DNA from 4 places in the Pseudoalteromonas sp. MEBiC 03607 genome. Region 1 is predicted to be linked to each of the others. Evidence: predicted binding sites of a transcription regulator. Region 1 holds the regulator's gene; each other region holds the start of a gene.

Evidence for each region. Region 1 encodes sigma-54, which starts transcription at its own class of promoters, with help from an activator protein. Its sites were predicted from a motif close to GTTGGCACGNNNNTNGNNT; they were not measured.
Region 2: flgB (flagellar basal body rod protein FlgB) is a predicted target of sigma-54. The motif match lies at 1,788-1,806, and genes of this name have one in related genera.
Region 3: E5N72_RS12370 (EF-hand domain-containing protein) is a predicted target of sigma-54. The motif match lies at 1,767-1,785, and genes of this name have one in related genera.
Region 4: dps (DNA starvation/stationary phase protection protein Dps) is a predicted target of sigma-54. The motif match lies at 1,375-1,393, and genes of this name have one in related genera.

The regions. Positions count from the first base shown of each region.
Region 1 covers NZ_SRRY01000001.1:1,009,253-1,012,401, forward strand. Annotated here, with positions in the region: gene rapZ (RNase adapter RapZ) at 1-503, opposite strand, end outside; gene ptsN (PTS IIA-like nitrogen regulatory protein PtsN) at 504-956, opposite strand; gene hpf (ribosome hibernation promoting factor) at 960-1,247, opposite strand; gene E5N72_RS04605 (RNA polymerase factor sigma-54) at 1,274-2,770, opposite strand; gene lptB (LPS export ABC transporter ATP-binding protein) at 2,888-3,149, opposite strand, start outside.
Region 2 covers NZ_SRRY01000001.1:1,546,555-1,549,703, reverse strand. Annotated here, with positions in the region: gene flgE (flagellar hook protein FlgE) at 1-158, opposite strand, end outside; gene E5N72_RS07090 (flagellar hook assembly protein FlgD) at 215-895, opposite strand; gene flgC (flagellar basal body rod protein FlgC) at 909-1,340, opposite strand; gene flgB (flagellar basal body rod protein FlgB) at 1,343-1,753, opposite strand; gene E5N72_RS07075 (protein-glutamate O-methyltransferase CheR) at 1,888-2,718, opposite strand; gene E5N72_RS07070 (chemotaxis protein) at 2,740-3,149, opposite strand, start outside.
Region 3 covers NZ_SRRY01000001.1:2,696,218-2,699,366, reverse strand. Annotated here, with positions in the region: gene E5N72_RS12385 (energy-coupling factor ABC transporter permease) at 1-131, opposite strand, end outside; gene xthA (exodeoxyribonuclease III) at 128-937, opposite strand; gene E5N72_RS12375 (exonuclease III) at 1,184-1,618, shown strand; gene E5N72_RS12370 (EF-hand domain-containing protein) at 1,825-2,346, shown strand; gene scpB (SMC-Scp complex subunit ScpB) at 2,477-3,067, shown strand; gene rluB (23S rRNA pseudouridine(2605) synthase RluB) at 3,064-3,149, shown strand, end outside.
Region 4 covers NZ_SRRY01000001.1:3,140,045-3,143,193, reverse strand. Annotated here, with positions in the region: gene corA (magnesium/cobalt transporter CorA) at 1-728, shown strand, start outside; gene dps (DNA starvation/stationary phase protection protein Dps) at 790-1,308, opposite strand; gene E5N72_RS14310 (CBS domain-containing protein) at 1,533-1,952, opposite strand; gene E5N72_RS14305 (substrate-binding domain-containing protein) at 2,032-3,042, opposite strand; gene E5N72_RS14300 (GGDEF domain-containing protein) at 3,126-3,149, opposite strand, start outside.

The DNA.
Region 1 (3,149 bases):
CCAAACGACATAAAGGTGATAATCAGCTTTTTATCTTTTTTACCTAAGATCTTTTCACGAATTGATTCAGCTAACTGATGAACACTCAGGTCGGTGGTATCAATCATAAAATCAGCGCGCGTGATCAGTACATCCAGTAATACTCTTTCTTGCTTAATTGCTAAATCGAGTGGCAGCGAGTCAATCGATAGAGGATGTAAGCGTCGCGTTTCAGAAAAGCGTTTGATCAGAGTTTGGTCATCACTGTCTAAATAGAACAGTGTTGGGTTTGCGAAACCTGGCAGGTATTCAAGAATATCATTAAACTCTTGCTGCTCTTTCGGTAAGTTACGCACATCTATGCTGACTGCTATTTTGTCATAGTTGTCTGAAACGCTACGAACAAGCGAAGGTAATAAGTTGACTGGGATATTATCAACACAGTAGTAACCCAAGTCTTCAAGTACACGTAAAGCGACCGATTTACCTGAGCCTGAGCGACCGCTGATGATAATTAATTCCATTTATGCCTCTGCTGATATGACCTGAAACAGTTCGTGGTCTGTTTTGGCGCTACGTAACTGTTTACAAAACTCTTTATCTTTTAGTCTATCAGCAATTGTCGATAAGGTCTTTAGGTGAAGTTGGCTGTCTCCATCTGGTACGATGAGTGCAACGAAAATATCCACAGGTCGGTTATCAATTGCGTCAAAATTGATTGGGGATTCACTCACTATGACAAATGCCTGTGGTTGCTCTGCACCACTCATGCGGCCATGTGGAATAGCAATGCCACGACCAATACCTGTGCTGCCTAATTTTTCTCTATTGAGTAAGGCATCAAGGACGTCTTGTTGAGATAAATGAGGAAGCTGCTGGTGAGCCAGCTCGCTGATATATTCAAGGATTCTTTTTTTGCTATTAAAAAGGACCGCAGCTTTGCTGCAGTCCTGGTTAGTAAGTGAACTAAGTTTCATAATTTAGTGTCGAGCTAATTTCTCTTTGTGTTTAATGACTTGACGATCTAGTTTATCGATTAGCGAGTCAATGGCTGCATACATATCTTGGTGTGCAGTTGAGGCAAAGAGCTCGCCTCCATTTACATGTAAAGTTGCTTCTGCTTTTTGGCTTAATTTTTCTACATCTAGAATGACATGTACATTATTAATGTGGTCAAAATGCCTTTCTAGTTTTGCAAACTTGCTGTTTACATAGTCTCTTAATGAATCAGTGATTTCTACATGACGACCAGTTAAATTTAGTTGCATAAGCATTTTCCTTCTATGTAAAACGTCTAAATCAAACTCTTACGCTGATTAGACGGAGGTATCGCTAGAGACTCTCGATATTTTGCAATTGTGCGTCTAGCTACTTTAATTCCTTGCTCAGCCAATATATCTGCAATTTTACTATCACTCAATGGTTTAGCTGAGTTTTCTGCAGCGATAAGCTTTTTGATCAAAGCGCGAATTGCTGTTGATGAACACTCACCACCGTTTTCTGTGCTGACATGGCTTGAGAAGAAATATTTCAACTCAAAAATCCCGCGAGGGGTGTGCATGTATTTTTGTGTTGTAACACGTGAAATTGTCGATTCATGCATTTCGACCATTTCTGCGACATCGTTCAGCACCATTGGTTTCATGGCTTCTGGGCCATGTTCAAAAAATGCTTGTTGTTGCTGTACGATACAGTTGGTTACTTTTAAAAGTGTATCGTTACGGCTCTCTAAGCTTTTAATAAACCATTTAGCTTCTTGTAAATGAGAGCGAATAAACTGGCTATCGCTGCTCGATTTTACTGAGCGTGACATAGCTGCATATTGGCTATTCACTCTAATTTTTGGCATACAATCTGGGTTTAGTTCAACGACCCAACGACCTTTAACTTTTTTAACCGATACATCGGGTATAACGTACTCAGACTCTTCGCGAACTATGCTGTCTGCTGGCTTAGGGTTTAAGCTGTGGATCAGCGTCATTACTTCTTTTAGTTCGCTTTCTTTAAGCTTAGTCTTTTTCATCAAAGTGCGATAGTCGCGACTTGCTAATAATTCAATATGCTCAGATAAAACCATTTTAGTTTCAGCTAAATACGGCGTACTGGCATCGAATTGGCGAAGCTGGATACATAAGCACTCTTGTAAGCTACGGGCACCAATCCCTACTGGATCAAACAACTGTATTCTCTTTAAGACCGCTTCGACTTCATCTAGTTCGATTTCTTCTTCATCATTATTTTGATTAAAACTTTCGACTATGTCTTCGCAGCTAACAGTTAAAATACCTGAGTCATCAATTGCCTCTACGATGGCGACAGCGATCGCTTCATCGGTTGGGCTAAATGGTGTGAGTTGTAATTGCCACATAAGGTATTCATGGAGGGTTTCAGTCGATGCACCTTGATAAATTGACTCATCTTCAGGCATTGGACCTGATGATGTTGATGGGGCAGCACTCATGTACTCATCCCATGTCACATCCATGGCTAAATCGTCACTAACGGTGTCTTTGTTAAGGGCATCGCTGCTTTCTTGTTCGTACTCACTCGGCGCTTCTTCGGCCGATGCACTTAGCTGAGTATCATCAGATTCAGCTTTTTGCTCGTTCTTACCAATGTTTTCATCGTTGTAATCTGCTTCTTCCACTTCAAGCAGAGGGTTACTATCAAGTGCTTCTTGAATTTCTTGCTGGAGATCCAATGTACTAAGCTGCAGCAAGCGAATTGCTTGTTGCAGTTGTGGAGTCATTGTAAGTTGCTGGCCCATGCGCAGCTGTAATGATTGCCTCATGTATCCCTAACAATCCTTTTATGTGTTATCGACACCTGTGCAGTCACAGGTAAATTTATATCGATTTATTGTCATTGTTATTTAGTTTAGCAGATGCGCTAGATGGTGGCTTATTGGTTATAGCCTGAATTGCTCACCTAGATACACATCGCGTACGGTTTGGTCAGCTAAAACATGCTCAGGTGTTCCTGATGCAATTAGCTCCCCATGAGAAACAATGTAGGCTTTTTCACAAACATCAAGGGTTTCTCTAACATTATGGTCAGTGATTAATACACCAATACCACGATTTTTTAAGTGTTCAATAATTTTCTTTATATCTAACACTGAAATAGGATCAACACCAGCAAAAGGCTCATCTAACAAGATAAATTTAGGG
Region 2 (3,149 bases), 540 kb from region 1:
GTTTTACCTGAGCTAAATACTGATGATGCGTACACATCAGCAAACTCAGCACGAGACTCTTTAAAGCCTGTGGTGTTAACGTTAGCAATATTGTTTGCTGTTACATCTAAGTCTTTTTGCGCGGCAGCAAGGCCGGTTAATGCAATATTGAAGCTCATAAGTCACCTCTAAAGTGTCAATCTGTAGCACTAGGCTAACTAGTTAATCTGTGTAATTAAGCGATTTCTGCAACATCAGTTAGCCTAACCGCGCCTTCTTTAGTATTAATAATAATGCCGCTAGATCCATTGATATTAACGCTTTCAATATTTTTGAAAGTCGCTAAAGGTAGACTGCTATAGTCACCATTTTGGAATCCTTCAGCTTTAACTTCGTATTCGCCTGGAGGCAAAAGCTCTCCATCGTCATTTTTACCATCCCACTCAAAACGAACTGCGCCAGCCGATTGAGCGCCCATGCTGATGGTACGTACAAGTTGACCTGACTCATCAGTAATGCGAAGCGTAAGATCTTCAACAGGCGTTTCTGCTATTGCCGAACCTTTAGCAACGTTACTACCATCAAAATCAATCGTATTTGATTCTAATAGTGCTTGTTTACCAACTAAGGTCGAAGCTTGTAATGCCGAGTTCGATGTCATTGACGCAGTAAGTGCATCAAATTTTGAGTTTAAATTCGAGATCCCTTCAGCCATGGTAAAGTTGGTCATCTGAGCAATCATTTGATCATTATCAGCCGGCTTGCTTGGGTCTTGAAACGACAACTGTTGTGTTAAAAGCGAGAAGAAGTCTTCTTGCGTTAAAGTGTCATCTTTCTCTTCTGGTTTGTTTTGATTGTCCTGCCAACGTAAATTATCTAAATACGTGGATGACGCACTGCTGATGTCGTTACTCATAACTTATCCTCGGTTACCGCTGCCCAAGCAACAGTGTTTTACTTAACATTTGCTTAGCTGCATCAGCAACTTGCACATTTGTTTGGTAAGAGCGAGAGGCAGAAATCATATTAGCCATTTCTTCTACGACATTAACGTTAGGTTTGTAGATATAACCGTTTTCATCCGCACTGGGGTGATTAGGGTTGTACTCTATTTGCAGAGGCTTATCGCTCTCAACAATACCCAACACTTTTACGCCAACAGAAGAGCCCTGAGGATTGCTTTGTGTTGCTGACGCTTTAGTCAACTCCGCAGCAAAAACAGGATGGCGCGCTCGGTATGTTTTGTCTTGACTAGAGCTAATCGTATTCGCATTCGAGATATTACTTGCTGTTGTATTAAGACGCACATTTTGCGCGCTCATACCAGTGCCTGAAATATCAAAAACATTATATAAACTCATGATTAAGCTCCTTGACTACCGAGGGCTTTTTTAAGGCCTTTAATTTTACTACTCATAAATTGCAGGCTTGCCTGATACTCTAATGAGTTCTGTACATACAAGTTTCGTTCCACTTGTATATCAACTGAGTTACCATCACCTGTATCTGCTTGATTTGGCGTACGAAACATTTCTGCGTTACCAACAAATCGACTGCCACCGGCAAGGTGTTTTGCGTCAGTTCGTACCATGTTATTGCCGCCTTGCTGGTTGCTTTTTGCCGCTTTTAGAGCCGCCGCAAAATCGATATCTTTTGCTTTGTAGCCCGGCGTATCAGCATTAGCGATGTTTGTCGCTAATAACTCAGCGCGTTGTGAACGGATCAACATTGCATGCGGGTGCACACCAAATGCTTTATCAAAACTGATAGCCATAACCATCTCCAAAAAATTGACTCTGCTAGTGCAGATGCAAAAGGCAAGCCAAAATTAACTAGATAGATAAAGCACGGTAAGCTTTTGAATAATAAATAATTTAGCAACCTAAGAGCTAGGTTGCTAAGAAGAGATTACTTTTTCTGGTAGATAATACCTGGGTTACAACGAACCATCTCGAAGCTATCACTTAAGCCAGCCATAGATTCAGATGCCCCTAAAAATAAATACCCTTTTGGATTAAGGGCCTGAGCAAATTGAGAGATAATCTTTGCTTTTACCTCTGGAGAGAAGTAGATCAGTACATTGCGGCAAAAAATGATATCAAACTTGCCCATTAAGGCGTAAGAATCTAATAAATTCAAATGCCTAAAGCTCACCATTTTTTTGATTGGATCAATCACCTGCGCCATGCCATTGCCGCTGTCTTTAAAAAACTTTTGCCGTCTTTCAATTGATAAACCACGGGCTAGTGCCAACGAGTCATATTCAGCATTTTTACACATATCAAGCATGGTATTAGATATATCAGTGCCGATAATCTGCGCGCCCATTTTAAGTACGCCAGGGTTTTTCGCCTGAAACTCAGCAACCGACATAGCAATTGAATACGGCTCTTGGCCTGATGAACTTGCCGCTGACCAGATTTTTAGTGGCCTACGCACATCTTTCAACTCAGGAAACAGCTTTGTTTTGAGCAATTCAAATGGGTATTGATCACGAAACCATAAGGTTTCATTCGTCGTCATCGCATCCACAACAGCAGCACGAAGCTGTCTTTCATGTGGACTGAGCGTTTTACTAACTAACTGCGATAAAGACTCAACATTAAAGCGCACCATTAATGGCGCAAGACGACTTTTCACTAGGTAAAGCTTATTGTCGCCTAACACAATGCCACACTGTTGCTCTAGAAAAGAGCGAAATTGATCGTATTCGCTTTGTTGTAAGTGCTTATTTTCCAAAGTAATACCACCTATAAATAATTAATCACAATGAACCCACTTTTTAACAGCCGTTGCTAATTCGTCAGGGTTAAATTTTGCAATAAAATCATCTGCACCTACTTTTTGGATCATTGCTTGGTTAAATACACCGCTTAAAGAAGTGTGTAAGATCACATGCAAAGGTGATAATTTTGGATCCGCTTTTATCTCTGCCGTAAGGGTATAACCATCCATTTCAGGCATTTCAACATCTGAAATTAATAACCCTACGCGTTCAGTAATATCGTTTTGGCAATCGAGTTTTGCAATCTCACGTAACCGTAATAAAGCCTCTTTACCATTTTTAGCGAGCTCAGTTTGCACACCTAATGGCTCAAGCGCTCGCTTAACTTGGTTTCGCGCAACAGCAGAGTCGTCTGCTATAAAGACAATGCGTTCGCCTAAGTCTC
Region 3 (3,149 bases), 1.7 Mb from region 1:
CACGCGAGCACACCCACTTGTCTTATTGGTGTTGCCAATAATTGGGATGCGCTTTGCTTATCAAAGCTTAGCCAAAGTACTAAAGCCACACAGCTCCACAAAGGGAGCTGCCATTGCATCGTCTCTATCATGCGTTAAATGTTGACCAAATTGGCGCATGATCAGATGGTTTCTCGATACCACGTAATTCGTAATCGATACCTGACTCAACACAACGCTCAGCAAGCGCTGGGGTTGCTAAAATCACATCAATACGTAAACCGCGGTTGTCATCAAAACCTTTTGAGCGGTAATCAAACCACGAATATTGTTCGGTTTTTTCTGGGTATAGTTCACGGAAGGTATCTTTAAAGCCCCAGTTTAATAACGTGCTTAGCCATTCACGCTCTTCTGGTTGAAAAGAACATTTACCCGTTTTTAACCAGCGCTTACGGTTAGGCTCTCCAATACCAATGTCGAGATCGGTCGGTGAAATATTAATGTCGCCCATCACAATAACATCTTGCTCTGGCGTGTGATTATCTTCTAAGTGAGTCATTAGATCTTTATAGAATTGACGCTTATATGGGAACTTGGTTTCATGGGCAATATTATCGCCTTGCGGGAAGTAGCCATTCATCACAGTAAGATCGCGACCATTTTCTTGAGTCACTGTTACGCTGATCATACGACGCTGTGATTCATCTGTATCGGTTGCAAAACCTTTTACAACCGATTTAGGTTCCTGCTTACATAGCATTGCCACGCCGTAATGCGCTTTTTGACCATGGAAAAAAACGTGATAACCCATTTTTTGTACATCCTCAAGCGGGAAGGCTTCATCATGCACTTTGATTTCTTGTAAGCCAATGATATCTGGTTGATGTTTATCAATCACCGCTTGCAACTGGTGTAAACGGGCGCGCAGGCCGTTAATGTTAAATGAGATTACCTTCATGGATTACCTATCTGAATTTTTGTTTATTCGTTTAGCGCAATTCTACCATCAAAATAGGGCTTATTCATGAGCAAATTACGAAAATCAAATTGAATAAATGTTGATCAATTGCTGCTGATTTTAAAAACATTGTTAACTCAGTATTAATAATTAAATTAAATAAATAATTCAGTTGATCTACTTATTTTTGGTTATATAATGCGCACAAATCACCCGTTCATATTATGTACTATTTAAAGGTAAACCATGAAAAAACAATTAGTGATGCTTTCTCTTGCATGTATCTCATTTGGCTCATTAGCAAGCAACCCGCACTACTTTTCAGCTGATAACCGTATTGAATCAAAGTTATGTAGCTTAAGTGCGAACGAAGGGTTTACCGCTGCACGTAAAGAAGCAGCAAAGCATGGCATTTCAATGTCACGTTTTTCAAAGAGCATTTTATGTAACGGTACTGACATCCGTGAAATTGCTAAAAAAGCACAATCACAAGAAGCTGCAACAAAGGCAGCTGTTGAAGTGTTTGCTAAAAATGAGCAAAAAGAGACTCAACTTTGTATCACTGCACTTAAAAAAGGTTTAACACCTGTGCGTGAAAAAATTGGTAACTTAAATACTTTAAAATGTAATGGCGAAGCAGTAACAGATTTCGTTAAGCGTTACCAAAACGCAGCTATCTAATAGCAACATTATAGTTAGATTGAAAAAGCGCTCTTTAGAGCGCTTTTTTTATGAAAAAATTACAGTAAGTAATGAAAAGCTTGCTAAATCATAGGCTTAACCTTAACTTAACTAGGTTGTAAGTACTTGATTTTAGCCAATAAGGCATTTTGGCATTCAACTTGTAACAGTCGAAGTGAATCTAATCGACTACAAGGAAATGTCTTATGAAAAAGTTAACTTTAGCATCAACAATTTTAGCAGCATTAAGCCTATCAGCCTGTTCTGCGAGTAACTCTTTAGCAAAAATCGACAGCGATTTTGGCAGCCTAGATAATGACAACGACGGTTATATCTCTAAAGTAGAAGCTGACGACGATGCTATTTGGGAGCACTTTTCAAATATCGATACCAATATGGATGAGCAAATCAGCCGTACTGAATTTAATGCTTACATGCAGTTAAATACAGGCAAGGTGGCAACTGATAGTGAGGTATCTGAATCAGCATTTAAAGCTGAAATCGCTAAATTTGACCCAATCGAAAATGACTTTAAATCGTTAGATAACGATAAAAATGGCTATATTTCTATTGAAGAAGCGGATGACGACGACATTGCAAATCACTTTGGCTATATGGATAGCAACAAAGATAAACGTGTAAGCCGCAATGAGTTTATTAGTTACATTAATAAATATGGCAGTGAAGTTGCCGAAGACGACGCGTTAGAGATGCTTAACAAGAGCTAATTTTATAAAGCAGCTATTAAATACCCCAAAAGCCAGTGTTTTACGCTGGCTTTTTTATAATAATTTTTCCAACCTTGGTCGACTTCTGTCATAATAGAGCGTTAGTGAGTAAAAATGACCTTTAGTAGCAATGGCCGCAAAACGTATCAGTGATGAACAATTAGTCGAAATCATAGAAGCCGCGATTTTTGTTGCCGGGAAGCCTGTGTCTAAGCGTCATTTAAAAGAGACAGTATTAGCTGATTTAAGCGTATCTATGCCACGCATAAATAATGCAATTGACCAAATTCAAACGCATTATCAAACTCGAGGCATTAAGCTTGTTGCCGTTGGCAGCGGTTATCGGTTTCAAGCATGTGCAAGTTTAGCACCTTGGCTTGCAAACTTATGGCAAGAGCGAGCACCGAAATACTCAAGAGCACTATTAGAAACTTTATCCTTGATTGCCTATAGACAACCCATAACCCGTGGTGAGATTGAACAAGTACGGGGGGTTACAGTTGGCTCAGGGATAATTAAAACATTATTAGAAAGAGAGTGGATAAGAGTTGTTGGCCACAAAGAAGTGCCGGGGCGTCCTGCCTTGTACGCCACCACTGCTGCTTTCTTAGACTATTTTTCATTAGCTGGTTTAGATGAATTACCACCACTGCCTGAGCTTCAGGAAAGTAAAATCAACCAGTTATTGAGCGATCCTTCTGTGAGAGAACTATCTGAATGAGTAATTTAGAAACTGAAAAGTTACAAAAAGTATTAGCCCGTGCTGGTGTGGGTTCACGTCGTGAAATGGAAAAATACATTGA
Region 4 (3,149 bases), 2.1 Mb from region 1:
ATGTGCATGCGCTTTTTATGTCACCAAATGAAGGGCGCTTTAATACGGTGACAGTGGCTTGTTTGTTAAAAGACAACTGTTTGCTGACAATCCGCGATGATGAATTAGCCGATTTTCGTTTATTACGACTTCGCGCTCGTAAAGGGCAAGTGGCGTGTGATAATCCCAAGCAACTTTTAGTGACTCTGTTTGACCAAAAAGTCGAAAACCACGCTGATATGCTTGAAGATATGCATCACCAGTTAGAAAAACTCAGTGCCTATGTACTTGAAGAGGACGACTCAGATTTAGAAGAAGCCGTCAGCCGGATCTCGCGCCTTGAAGATAACAACGGTAAGGTGCGTTTATGTTTGATGGATACGCGCCGAAATATTTCGTTTTTACTGCGTCATTTAGGTGCACCAACTGAAGACCGCGAGTCACTACGTGAAATTGTACTCGATATTGATACCCTTATGTCTCACTGTACATTTTTGTTTGATAAGGTGAATTTCTTAATGGACTCGACTCAGGGTTTTATTAATATCGAACAAAACCAAATTATTAAAACCTTCTCAATTGCCTCTGTGGTGTTTTTACCTCCGACCGTCGTTGCCAGTATTTATGGGATGAATTTTAATAGCATGCCTGAGCTGCAATGGGCATGGGGTTACCCGTTTGCGATTGGCATCATGTTGCTGTCTGGCTTTGCACCTTATTTGTTCTTTAAACATAAAGGTTGGCTGTAGCAAAGCATAAAAAAGCCCAGCAAATGCTGGGCAAGGGGTCTTCGGATAGACCTAGGGGGTTTTAGCCTTTCAATTCGCCAGTAGACGATTCGATATGCGCACGAACAAACCATTGGAATTGTTCTAGATCAGCCAGTTGGCCGGTGATCATATCTTCAGAAACTGGGTCTAACTCAGCAAGCTTTTCGATAGCTGCACGGTGATCTTTATTAACGCCGTTATACACTTTATCAAGCGCTGTTAGATGGTCAGTGACTAAGCCTTTGCCAATTGAGTAGTCTTGCCAAGTGCGACGATCAACAATTGATTGCGGTGTGCCAACAGGTACGCCGCCCATGGTTGCAATTCGCTCTGCAATCGTATCAGTCATCTCTTGCACTGCGCTTACTTGTGGGTCTAGCATTTCGTGTACACCAATGAAGTTAGGACCAACAACATTCCAGTGAATGTGTTTTAAAGTGAGGTGTAAATCGATTAAAGCGACCATACGCTGGTCTAAAATTGCAATCGTGTCAGCTGCAGCTTGGTCTTTAACACCGGGTGCTGTAAATTCTGCGATTTTTGATGATGAATTACTCATTACTCCTCCGAGATTATCTATAAATTTCCTTTCGCTTTTAGTTTAAAAGCGCGCTTGATTAGGTAGAAGCAAACGTTGTGCCTAAAATGGAATTTTGTTAACTGGTTGAATTTATAGGGTTAATTTTATTTTGTTTTGAGGTGGAGTGGTTGTGATGAGGTATGAGTATGAAAACTCTGCACACCTTCTGTAAAAAATTCAGTGTGCAGATACAAAGTTACGACTTAAGAAAGTAATGCCGCCGCTAAACGAACAAAGTCAGATGAGGTTAGAATTCCCACTAAGTTGTTATCTTTATCAACCACCGGCATGCAGCCATGACGATTTTCAACAAAAAACTTAGCAACTTCGTGTAGCGGCTGCTCTGGTGAGATACTGGTAAAATCAGTGGCCATAATATCAACCACTTTAGTTTGCTTTTCTTTGCGTTCAAGGGCGCTGGCGCTGTAATTCGCCATGATATTCATTACATGAGCAATCATGATTTTTTGCGTTAACATGCCAACTAAACCACCGTGCTCATTGATCACTGGAATATGGCGGACATTTTTCTCTTTCATTAGATTATGCGCGTCATGCAGGGTATTTTGCGCGCTAATGGCGAATGGGTCTGGCGTCATCAAATCACTAACTAGGTGTGTCATGGCTAAATCCTTACAATTAATCAAGCTGTGGTAAGTCTAGCGCTTATCGACTTAATTGCACTTTAGTGAGATCAAAGTTTTAGTGATTAACTGTGCATGTACCTGCATTACTTTGCTGACAATAATGAAAGTCTAGGTAATAGTGAGACTTGGCTGGTCGCTCACCTTTTGTTAGGTATTGATACATCAATTCGGCAGACAGGCGTCCCATTTCAAATGGATTTTGACCAATATTAGCCGATGATAATCCTTGTTTTAATACTTCTAATTGCATTTGTTCTGTATCGGCAGAAACAATGACCACCTCTTTACTGGCAATACGTTGTTTCTGTTTAGCAATCACTTTTGCGTAGTTAGGATTAAATTGGGCAAAACCTGCTACAGCTAAAAATAGTGGTGGGTTTTCAATATTAAGTAGTTTGTCGAGCTGACCCAGTGATACTTCACGTTTTCCTAAACTATATAAAGGGCAGCGGTCAAACTCGCTCCAGCCATTTTCACCAGTTAAGCGTTTATCTTTTTGCCCTGATAACGCATAACGAACACCTTCAATGCGTTTGTTTAAATTAGGTGTTGTAGAATGTCCAGATTGAATACAGACTTGGTTAACTTCTTTGTCAGTGAATTTTTTTAGTTCGTTCCCTAAAGCCACACCATAATCAAAATTATTAGTACCCACATAGGCTAAACGATACTGCTGATCATCTTCGAGCAAATCAGAGTCAAAGGTAATTACAGGAATATTATTGTCTTTAAGCTTTTTTAAAGCGCGTTCAACGAGGTAATTAGAGTCTGTTGTAGCGATTAATAAACCACTAATGTTGTTTCTGCGAACGAGGTCGGTGATCACTAATACTTGCGTGCGAATATCTTGAAAGTCTTTAGGGCCATCGTAAATACATTCAAAATCGAGATGCTGTTTTGCAAATTGCTCACACCCTTTAAAGGCTTGCTGATAGAAGCTATCGTTTTTGGTTTTACCCACAACAGCAACAACATATTTAGCCTGAATAGGCAGGGCAAAAAGCCATAAGCTGGCACAAATAAACAACCAGTTTAATTTAAAATTTAATAATACTTTTAAAGACATAGCACTACATATTGCAAATTAAGTATAAGCACGGACTAATTATAGTGGTAGAGTTTGAATTTACAAGATTAATACAAAAGCATTTACCAATTTGGTCTATTTGGTTC